Regions from separate parts of the Paraburkholderia sp. 40 genome, predicted to be linked through region 1. Evidence: riboswitches for the same ligand, from Rfam matches in the RefSeq annotation. Region 1 holds a riboswitch; the other holds the start of a gene.
The links. A riboswitch is a leader RNA that binds a small molecule or an ion and turns the genes downstream of it on or off. The one in region 1 is predicted to bind cobalamin.

Region 1 (5,664 bases):
GGATCACCTGAAACACGGGCGCGTCGCCGGCGAGCGCGAGCGGCTCCGGGTCGTCGATCGCGGAAGCGGCGAACGCGGTCGTGTTCAGCACGAGCGCGACACCATGTCGCGCGCACAGCGACTGCACGACATCGCGGCTCACCGCATCCTTCAGCGACGTGATCGCGAGCGGCAGCGGATTGAGCCCTTGCGCTTCGAGCGCGTCGATCAGCGCATCGAACACCGCAGTATTGGCGGCCTGCAGATGCGCCTTGTAGAACAGAATCGCGACGACCGGCGCGTCTTGCCGCCAACGCGCCTGCCAGTCGGCGACGATGGGGGTATCGCGCTCAGGGTGATACAGCGACGCGGCCGGCAACGCGCGCGGCGGATCGGGTTCGCGCCCCCAGTCGAGCGCGCGATACGCGATGCAGCGCAAAAACGCCTCGGCGTTCTGCGGACCGCCCTCGCGCAGATAGCGCCACAGCTGCTGACACAACCCGGCGCTCGCGGTGCTGCGCGCGAGCAGGTTCGGGTCTTCCTGCAGATCGCCGGAAAACATCGCGAGCGTTTGCTGTTTGCGCTGCGCGAGCGCGACCACCTGCTCGATGCCGTACGGCCAATACGCTTCGCCGCCGAGATGATCGACGACAACCACGCGCGCATGCTGCAACACGTCGTCCAGATAGAAATCGACCGAGGCAGGCTGACGCAGATACGTAACGTTCGCGAGCCGCACGCTCGGAAAGCCGTCGCCGAGACGCGGCACCACGCTCGCGAGCAGCGACAGCGTGGTGTCGGCGGAACTGAGCACGACGATCTCGGCGGGCTGCTGATCGATGCGGATCACGCCCTGCGTATCGTCGACGAAGCCGCCCGGCGTCGTGCGCAGCAGATGCATGCTGGTGCGCCCGTTTATGCCGTCGCGTTCGACGTCGCGTCGAGCGCTGCGTCGAACGCCTGTTGCAGCGCGTGTTGGTCGAGGTCTGCGCCGATCAGCACGAAGCGGCTCAACGCGCCGTCGCCATTTTCACCCGCTTGCCAGCGCCGGTCGAAGTAGCTGTCGAAGCGCCGGCCCACGCCCTGGATCACGAGACGCATCGCCGCGCCCTGCAGTGCCGCGAAGCCTTTGACACGGTAAATCGTGTGGGTTTCGACGAGCGTCTGCAAGGCGGCGAGCGCCGCGTCGCGCGACGGTACGGATGCCTGCACGACGACCGCATCGAATTCATCGTGGTGATGATCGGGGTCGTCGGCGGAACCGTGGTGGTCATGACGCAGGTGGATCGTCTCTTCCGACGCCGCTTCGAGGCCCAGCAGCGTATGCAGGTCGAGCCGCCCCTGCTGCGCACGTACGATCTTCACCTGCGGCGGAATCTCCGCGCGGATCGCGGCTTCGACCTCGTGCTGCCGCGCGTCGTCGATCAGATCGGTCTTGTTCAGAATCACCAGATCGGCCGCCGACAACTGGTCTTCGAACAGCTCGTGCAGCGGCGACTCGTGATCGAGATTCGGATCGGCCTTGCGCTGTGCATCGACGGCGAGCGGGTTATCGGCGAACTGGCCGCTCGCGGCGGCCGGGCCGTCCACCACCGTCACCACCGCGTCGACCGTGAAGCCATTGCGGATCTGCGGCCAGTTGAACGCCTGCACGAGCGGCTTCGGCAACGCGAGCCCCGACGTTTCGATCAGCACGTGATCGAGTTCGTCGCGGCGCTCCGCGAGCTTTTCCATCACCGGGAAAAATTCTTCCTGCACGGTGCAGCACAAACAACCGTTCGCGAGTTCATACAATTGCCCTTCGGTCTCGACGCCGTTTTCATCGCAACCGATGCCGCAGCCTTTGAGGATTTCGCCGTCGATGCCGAGCTCGCCGAACTCGTTGACGATCACCGCGATGCGCTTGCCGCCCGCATGCTGAAGAATGTGCCGCAGCAGTGTGGTTTTGCCGCTGCCGAGAAAGCCCGTGACGATCGTGACGGGGATCTTGCGCAATTGAGTTTGCATCGTGAGGTCCATCCCTTGGCGTTGATCGGTATGCCGGAAAGTCCGCGCGTGGGTCCGCGTCGGCTGGCGAATGGAGCGAATGAAGCACGCGCAGCAGTACCAGCGATCACCAGACACGGGGACGAACGACGGCATTGCCGCGACAACGGAAATACAGAAAGCGGAACTGAGGTCATGAACGCGCCGCCGCATCCCCGCGGCGGTCGTTCTGCTTCTTTGGGCCGGTATCCGGGCTGGCGAAAGCGCCGCTTCCCCTTCCCGGCCGAGTGGTTTCTCGTCCAGTGGTGAAATGTCCACGCGACCTTGCGCGAGGACATCGAAGCCGGCACTGCGGTGCCCGGCTATCAAGCCGGAACCGCTTTTCGCTTACCGTTGCGGGGACAGCACAGGTTAGCCGCTCCAGAGCAGGTGGCTCCCTGTTTCCCGTTTAACTGCATGCGCACGAGCGCGCACGCGAGCACCCAAAGTGCGTGCGAGTGTAGGCCCGCGGCCTTGCGCAGTCAAGGAACGCACAGAGCCGGAAAGCGCCGCCCTGGCTTATCCGGCAAGGCGCCATGTGCTATCGTATGCGCGCGTTTGGTGCCCGCACATGCGCTCGCGTGTGCAGTTAAACGGGAAACAGGCAGCGCCTCGCGCGTTCAACCTGTGCTGTCCCCGCAACGGTAAGCGACCTGCGGCGCGCGATTCGATTCGCCTTCGAGTCCGACGTGCCGCGCATGCGTTTTTTGATGCCACTGTCCCGCGAATCCACAAACCGGGACGGGAAGGCGAAGCGCATGAGGCCGCCAGCCCGGATACCGGCCAGACGCGGAGGCGGTGCCGCATTGCATCCGTGCATCACGCGGCGCCGCCGGCCGCCGGAATCCGCGGGGAACGGATGTGAAGGCGTAGCAGCGCGGCATCGCGCGTGCCCGGATTCGCAGTTCCGCATGACCTCTATATTCACCGCCGCGCGCGCTGTCGCACGCCGTTTCTCTTCTTCCATCACCGCATGGCGCGCGCCATGCACGCCGCGATGACGCGCGCCTGGCTGATCGGCGCCGGTCCCGGCGACGTCGAACTGATCACGCTGAAGGCCACCCGCGCGCTCGCGCAGGCCGATGTCGTGCTCGTCGACGATCTGGTGAATCCCGACGTGCTGCAGTTCGCGCGCACCGACGCGCAAATCGTGTACGTCGGCAAACGCGGCGGCCATCCGTCGACGCCGCAAGCCGACATCGTCGCGCGAATGCTCGGGCATCTGCGCGCGGGGCGCAGCGTCGCGCGGCTCAAGGGCGGCGATCCGTTCGTGTTCGGCCGCGGCGGCGAAGAGTTGCAGGCGCTACAGGCCGCGGGTATCGAAGTCGACGTGATCAACGGCATCACGGCCGGCATCGCGGCGCCCGCGGCGCTCGGTATCGCGGTCACGCATCGTGATCACGCGCAGGGCGTCGTGTTCGTCACCGGCCACGGCGCCGGCAGTGGCGAACCGGACTGGGCCGCGCTCGCCGCGACGCGCATGACGCTGGTGATCTACATGGGCATGCGCCGGCTCGGCGAGATCGCCCGCGCATTGCTGGCTGCCGGCATGTCCGCCGACACGCCGTGCGCGGCGATCGAGTCGGCGACGCGGCCTGAGCAGCGTCATGTGCTCGCGCCGCTTCGCGAGTTCGCCGAGGCGGTGGCGCGCGCGGGGCTCGGCTCGCCGGCGATCGTCGTGATCGGCGGTGTGGCGTCGCTCGCACTGGCGCGTGATGCGGCCAAACGCGACGCCGGCTTTGCTCACGAACTGGGAGCGAGCGCGACACGACACGGACTCGGACGCGCGATCAAAACGCTGAGCGTCGGCATCGGTTGCCGCTTGCACAGCGAAGCCGCTGAGATCGAAGCCGCCGTCCGCGCAGCGCTCGGATCGAATACCTTCGAGCAGATCCGCGCCATCGCGACGATCGACACCAAAGCCAACGAAGCCGGTCTGCTCGAATTCTGCTCACGTCATCAGCTGCCGCTGCAACTGTTCAGCCGTGAGCAGATCGCCGCGGTACCAGTCGCGTCGCCGTCGGCGGCGGCACACGCGCATCTCGGCGTCGATGGTGTGTGCGAGCCGTGCGCGCTGCTGGCGGCAACGGCGCCGGACTCCACCACAACCGCGCAAAACGCGCGTCTAATCGTACGCAAGACCGCGCACGCCGGCATCACGGTGGCGATCGCAGCGGCGAACAACGCTGCCCTTAGCGACGCGCCCCCATCCCATCCCGCCTCTCAAGACCAGGACCCTCGATGAAAACCGATCCGGAATCGCATCAACGCATGACCGAACGCCGCCGCGAAGGCCACGAAAAGAAGCAGGCCAGCGCGACCGTCGAAAAAGGCCTGCTGATCGTCAACACCGGCACCGGCAAGGGCAAGAGCACGGCCGCGTTCGGCATGGCCGTGCGGGTGCTCGGCCACGGCATGCGGCTCGGCGTCGTGCAGTTCATCAAGGGCGCGCTGCATACGTCGGAGCGCGATTTCCTCGGCGCGATCGCGCAATGCGATTTCGTCACGATGGGCGACGGCTACACATGGAACACGCAGAACCGCGAGGCCGACATCGCGACCGCGCGCAAAGGCTGGAACGAAGCGCGGCGGATGATCGAAAGCGGCGACTACCAGATGGTGATCCTCGACGAGCTGAACACCGTGCTGAAGTACGAATACCTGCCGCTCGACGAAGTGCTCGCGGTGATCAACGCGCGTGCGCCGATGTTGCATGTCGTCGTGACCGGACGCCATGCGCCGGACGCGCTGATCGAAGCCGCCGACCTCGTCACCGAAATGCGCGCGATCAAGCATCCGTATCGCGAGCAAGGTGTGAAGGCGCAGCGCGGCGTGGAGTTCTGAGCGATGTCGGCGTCCTCCAACGGGGCTTCGTCCGGGGCGCCCCCCAAGGGGACTTGCTCCGCGGCGTCCCCCCAGGGGACTTCCTTCGGGGCGTGCCCCGCGCTGTTCATCAGCGCGCCCGCGTCGGGACAAGGCAAAACCACGATCACCGCCGGTCTCGCGCGTTATCACCGGCGGCTCGGACGTCGCGTGCGCGTGTTCAAGACCGGACCGGATTTTCTCGATCCGATGATCCTCGCGCGCGCGAGCGGCGCGCCGGTGCTGTCGCTCGATCTGTGGATGGTCGGCGAAAGCGCATGTCGCAACCTGCTCGCGCGGGCGGCGCAAGAAGCCGATCTGATCCTGATCGAAGGCGTGATGGGCCTGTTCGACGGCACGCCGAGCAGCGCCGATCTGGCGACCACGTTCGGCGTGCCGGTGCTCGCGGTGATTTCCGCGCAGGCGATGGCGCAGACCTTCGGCGCGCTCGCATTCGGCCTTGCGCGCTTCAGACCACAACTGCCGTTCCACGGCGTGCTCGCGAATCGCGTCGGCTCCGCTCGGCACGCGCAGATGCTGCAGGAAGCGCTGCCGCCCGGGTTGCGCTGGTGCGGCCACCTCGCCGCGAGCGACGAGATCACGCTGCCCGACCGCCACCTCGGCCTGCACCAGGCCGATGAAATCGACGATCTCGAAGCGCGCCTGGAACGCGCGGCGGATACGCTCGCGTCGACCGCGCTCGCCGAACTGCCGCGCCCGGTCGATTTCGGCGTGCCCTCGCCCGAAGTGCTGCCGCGTCTGCTCGAAGGCAAGCACATCGCGATCGCGCGCGACGCC
Region 2 (5,664 bases), on a different contig from region 1:
CCGGCGACAGCGAGAAACGCACGTTGCCAACCTGCATGATCGATGCCATCTGTCCGGCGAGCTTCGATGCCGCGGCGAAGTCGCGCGATTCGAGCACGACTTCCGTGCGGCCGCGCCACGTCGAGATGCGTCCGTCGCGGTCCGTCGACGGGAAGATCGAGAACGCGCCCGAGCGCGCGGTCACGCCGCTGACGCCGCGCGCTTTCTGCAATGCCGCGTCGGCGCGTTCGTTCAGCGTCGACGTCAGCGACGACGGCTCGCTCGCTTCCTGCTCGTAAAACAGCGTGATTTCGACTTCGTCCTGCGGGACTTCCGCGCTCGCCTGCGCATTCAGCGACAGCACGCCCGAAGGCTGCGGCATCATGGTCTGCGCTCGAGCGGGCGCAGGGTTCAGTGCGAGTGCCACAGGCGCGCCCAAGGCGAGCGCAAGTGCGAGGGACCGTGCGGTTTTTGTCGTCATGACTGGAATCCTTGTTTGAACAGGTTGTGCACGTTCGACGCGAGCGCCGGGCGGTGGCGCGCGGTTTGACGGATGCGCTGGCGAATGCATCGGCTTGCCGTCGAGCGGCCGGTTCGAGCTCACGCTTTCGTCGACCGATTAGGCGCGTTTTACCGACGCTTGGTTCCCCAATTAGTGCTTCGCCGCCGCATCGGAAACGATGACCTGGATGCGATCATGACAGGTGCCGCGTCGCGCGTTCGCCCTTAAACCAGCTGTTTAGTGATGAAGCGCCATTCGGCTTCGGTCACCGGCGTGATCGACAGGCGGTTGCCTTTGGCGAGCACGCGCATGTCCTGCAATTCGGCATGCTCGCGCAGCGCGGCAAGCGGAATCAGCGCGATTTTCTTCCTGAACACGACGTCGACGAGCATCCAGCGCGGCGTTTCCGGCGACGATTTCGCGTCGTAGTACGGACTCTTTTTATCGAACTGGGTCGGGTCCGGATACGCGGTCGACGAGACCTCCGCGATGCCCGCGATGCCGGGCTCCGGACAGCTCGAATGATAGAAGAGCACGCCGTCGCCGACCTGCATCACGTCGCGCATGAAGTTGCGCGCCTGATAGTTGCGTACGCCGGTCCACGGCAAGGTGCGATGAGGTGCGTTGGCGAGGTCGTCGATGCTTGCTTCGTCCGGTTCGGACTTCATCAGCCAGTAGCGCATGAATCGGAGTGAGCGTGTGAGATTGAACGAAGCGCAACAACAGCAGGCGCGTACGGAAAAGCCCCTGAAAAAGGCGCTCAAACGAAAAAACGACGACCAAAGAAAAACGGCATCGAACCGAAGTCCGATGCCGTTCCAGATAAGGTCCCCGCCTTAGCCGCTAGGCCGGCATCCTGAACCGAGGGTTCAGAATTGGTCGCAGTTAGCAACACTTCGGGTACATCAGACTGAGTGACGCGCACACCCGTGCTACAAATTTCCGCAACCGTGCACATGGCATTGGTTCAAGGAATGTATGACCTTGGCGAACCAGGCAGGGAAGCTAACCGATGATGCTACAACCCAAACCGTTGAACACGTGACCGATTCGAAACCGGCCCACTACTGCTTACTGCAAGCTGTACTGCTCGATCACAGTACCTAGCTGTTCGTTCATTTGCTGCATTGTACGCCGGATTTCTTCAGCAGGAAATGCTTCTCCGTGTCGCACGCTGCTTTGCAGCTTAAGCAGTTCCGATGCCAGCGACAGCGCAGCCATCACGGCGATGCGATCGGTGCCGCGCACGTTGCTGCCGCTGCGGATTTTCTTCATCTCGGCGTCGACGCGCGCGACCGCCTCGAGCAGCGCGCCTTCGGTTTCCGGCGAACAGGCGAGACGATAGGGTACTTCGAGAATCGATACTTCGATCTGCTTGGTGGTCATGCGCTTTCTCCGTGTCGGCTCACGTCGCTTTCCGCTTCCTCATGTTCGGGCTGGGCGGACTCGAGCAGATCGAGCTGGTTATCCGGTTCGCTGCTCGCGCGTGCGCGCGGCAATTTTTCGAGAATCGCATTCAGGCGCACCTGAGCGTCGTCGATCTTGGCGGACAGCGCGTCGCGTTCCGCCTGCAGTGCGTCGCGCTCTTCGCGCAATTGCGCGAGTTCCGCATGCGTGGCTTGCACTTCGGCACGCGTTTGCGCGAGCTGCTCTTCGAGCGCGAGCCGCGCTTCGTTGTGGCGCTGGCTGATCGCAATCAGCTTGCCGATGTTCTGGGAGAGTGATTCGAGTTCGGTGAGCATGTGCTGCGTCCTCTAAAGACATCGCATTTTAGCGCGGAATATTACAGGTTCCGACAATTGTCTCGTTTCGAGACGTAACAGCATCGCTTCGTGCACGTTCGTTGGGTGTCGCGTCGTCGACCATAAGATAAAAACCGGCAATCCATCCGACAATAACCTGCATTCAACAGAACCGATTGCGCTCCGGTCGACCTTTCTTGACGCCCCGCGAGGCCGCTCCTAAACTTCCCGCACTCTGGTGCCCGCGCGCGCTTTTCGGCGCGCGCAGTTAAACGGGAAGCAGGGCGCGCGCGGTGCCAAAACCGGATGCGCGAACCTGCGCTGCCCCCGCAACGGTAAGCGACCGCATGTGATGTGCTCATGCAGGTCGGTCCTGGTCGCAAGGTTGGAAGTTCAACGTGCGAGTGTGCCACTGCGCGTCACGCGTGGGAAGGCGGATCGATGTGTCGTAGCCCGGATACCGGCCAGAAAAGAGGGACGTCCCCCCGCGAAAACGCTAAACAAGGGGGCGCTCGTGACGCGTCGGCCCGCGGGGAAGCAGGCCGCGCACGCTATCCACAGGAATGTCATCCCATGCTGTCCCCCATCGCCCGCGCAACGCTGCTCGCGTTCGCGAGCCTGCCGCTCGTCGTGCATGCGCAAAGCGCCGAGCCCGCGTCTTCATCGTCCGCGACGGATGCAACCGCTGCGAGCGCCGCAAACGTTGCCGACGCGGCCAATCTCACTTCCACCGATGCGTCGGGCAACGTGCTGTCGCCGATCGTCGTGACCGCGCAACGCGGACCGCAAGCGTTGCGCGATGCGATCCCGCAGACTACGCAGTTCGATCAGCAGGACGTCGCCGACACGACCGCGACCGATCTGCCCGGCCTGTTGCAACTCGCGCCAGGCGCGCAAATCTCGCGCACGGGTGGCCCCGGTTCGACCACGAGCCTCTTTCTGCGCGGCGCATCGTCGACGCAATCGCTGCTGCTGATCGACGGCGTGCGCGTCGATTCGGTGAGTCTCGGCTCAGCTCAGCTCGCGCAGATTCCGCTCGATCAGGTCGATCACGTCGAAGTGGTGAACGGCAACGTGTCGGCGTTGTATGGCTCGGGCGCGATCGGCGGCGTCGTGCAGGTGTTCACGAAAGACGGCGGCGATCATCCGCCGCGTTTCAATTTTTCGGTCGGCTACGGCAGCTATCGCACGCAGACGCAAACGGCCGGCGTGAACGGCGCGCTCGATCAGGACGGCCGCACGACTTTCAATATTTCGCTCGCACGCACGAAGGACGACGGCTTTTCGTCGCTCAATCCGCTCGAGGCGCCGAACGCGAATCCGAACGCAAACGGCAATCTGAACGAGAGCATCAGCGCGTCGCTGCGTCACATGTTCACCGACAGGTGGGACGCGGGCGTCAGCTACTTCCAGTCGAACAACGACAACAGCTACGACAATGCGTACGGCGAGCCCACCGATCTGAACAATCTCTATAGCAAGGTGCGTCAGGTGTCGGTATTCGCGAACGGCAAGCTGACCGACTGGTGGACCACCCACGTCACGCTCGCCGAGGGCGACGACCGCAGCGTGTCGAACACCAATGGCATCTACAACGGCCGCTTCGATACCGACAATCGTCAGTACACGTGGCAGAACGATTTCGCGCTCGCCGCGAACCAGAAGCTGCAACTCGGCTACGAGCATCTCGACCAGACGCTCGACTCCGACACGTTCGCCGCGCCCGACCGTCACGTCGATTCGGTCTTCGCGGGCTACAGCGCGCGCTTCGGCCGCAACCAGATTCAGGCCAACGTGCGACGCGACCAGTACTCCGATTTCGGTGGGGCGAACAGTTACTATCTCGGCTACGGATTCGACATCACGTCGCGCTGGAAGGTAACCGCAAGCTATTCGGATGCGTTCCGCGCGCCGAGCTTCGACGATCTGTACTATCCGATCAGCGGCAACCCGTCGATCCAGCCCGAGCGCAGTCATTCGGTCGAAGCCGGTTTGCAGTACGCGACCGATGCGCTCGGCGTGATGCGGTTGAACGCCTTCCAGACGCGTTATACGAATCTGATCGACTACGTGCAGACGATCCCCGGCATCTACCTCGCGGAGAACGTCGGCCATGCGAAGGTGCAGGGACTCGAGGGATCGTGGAGCGGTCATGTCGGCAAGACCGACGTGCGCGCAACGGTGACGCTGCAGAACCCGGTCGATCTCGACAACGGTACCGACCTCGTGCGGCGCGCGCGTCGGTTCGGGTCGTTCGCGGTGAATCGCAGCATCGGTGGCTGGCGGGTTGGCGGCGAGTGGATCGTCAGCGGTCCGCGCACCGATAGCACGGGCAACCTCGGCGGTTATGGCATCGTGAATCTGTCGGCGCGCTACAACGTCACCAAAGCGTGGTACGTCAGTGCGCAAATCGACAATCTGTTCAACAAGGATTATGAAACGGCCTACTCGTATAACTCGCCGCGACGTGGTGCGTATCTCACGCTCGGCTGGCAGCAGCAGTGACGCGCGCGCCGGGTTGGCCGCATGCGTGAGCGCACGCGGATGAGTCGCGCGTCCACTTCGCTGCGCGCCGCGATGGCGACGCCGCGCCCGATGAACGCGAAACGCGCGGCCGCGATCTGGCTCGGCCTCGCGCTCGCCGCCATCGCGGTGCTCGGCGCGTCGCTGGTGCTCGGCAGCGTGCCGCTCGCGCCGTCGCGCGTGCTTTTGGCGCTCGTGCCGACGCACACGTTCCGCGGCACGGGCAGCGACGATCTCGCCGGCGAAATCGTGCGTACGTTGCGTTTGCCGCGCGCGCTCGCGGGCTTCGCGTGCGGCGCGTTGCTCGCGCTCGCCGGCGCGCTGCTGCAGGTGCTGCTGCGCAATCCGCTGGCCGAGCCATACGTGCTCGGCGTGTCGGGCGGCGCGGCGACGTTCGCGCTCGTTGCGATGATCGCGGGCGGCGCATGGTGGCTCGTCGATGCGAGCGCGTTCGCGGGTGCGTTCGTGTCGATCCTGCTGGTGCTCGGCCTCGCGCGTCGCGAGCTATGGCGCGGCGAGCCGCAGGACACGTCGCCCCGTTTGCTATTGACCGGCGCGGTGATCGCGGCCGGGTGGGGCGCGCTGATCACGCTGCTGCTCAATCTCGCGCCCGACAGCCGTCTGCGCGGCATGCTGTTCTGGCTCACCGGCGACCTGAATGGCGGCGCGGTGCCGTGGACCGCGCTGATGGCGCTCGCGCTCGTGTTGCTTGCGATCGTGCCGGCCGCGCCGCGTCTGAACGTGTTGCTGCGCGGCGACGCGGCCGCGCAGGCGTTGGGCGTCGCCGTGATGCCGCTGCGTTTGCGTGTGTACCTGGTCGCGTCGCTGGCGGCGGCTGCGGCGGTGACGACCGCGGGCACGATCGGCTTCGTCGGTCTCGTCGTGCCGCACATGCTGCGGCTCGCGTTCGGCAACGAT

Region 2: it holds a riboswitch for cobalamin, as region 1 does, so the genes downstream of both, OKW28_RS36820 (TonB-dependent receptor domain-containing protein) here and cobW (cobalamin biosynthesis protein CobW) in region 1, are expected to answer to the same signal.

What each region holds. Positions count from the first base shown of each region.
Region 1 is NZ_JBNPVY010000002.1:35,500-41,163, reverse strand. It holds gene cobN (cobaltochelatase subunit CobN) at 1-880, opposite strand, end outside; gene cobW (cobalamin biosynthesis protein CobW) at 895-1,986, opposite strand; cobalamin riboswitch at 2,189-2,466, opposite strand; cobalamin riboswitch at 2,547-2,806, shown strand; partial or broken gene cobA (uroporphyrinogen-III C-methyltransferase) at 3,002-3,727, shown strand; gene OKW28_RS01495 (cobalamin biosynthesis protein) at 3,710-4,249, shown strand; gene cobO (cob(I)yrinic acid a,c-diamide adenosyltransferase) at 4,246-4,848, shown strand; gene OKW28_RS01485 (cobyrinate a,c-diamide synthase) at 4,852-5,664, shown strand, end outside.
Region 2 is NZ_JBNPVY010000004.1:3,210,393-3,216,056, reverse strand. It holds gene OKW28_RS36845 (SIMPL domain-containing protein) at 1-460, opposite strand, end outside; gene OKW28_RS36840 (EVE domain-containing protein) at 706-1,164, opposite strand; RNA gene ssrS (6S RNA) at 1,306-1,487, opposite strand; gene OKW28_RS36830 (cell division protein ZapA) at 1,553-1,867, opposite strand; gene OKW28_RS36825 (ATPase) at 1,864-2,223, opposite strand; cobalamin riboswitch at 2,443-2,706, shown strand; gene OKW28_RS36820 (TonB-dependent receptor domain-containing protein) at 2,797-4,728, shown strand; gene OKW28_RS36815 (FecCD family ABC transporter permease) at 4,768-5,664, shown strand, end outside.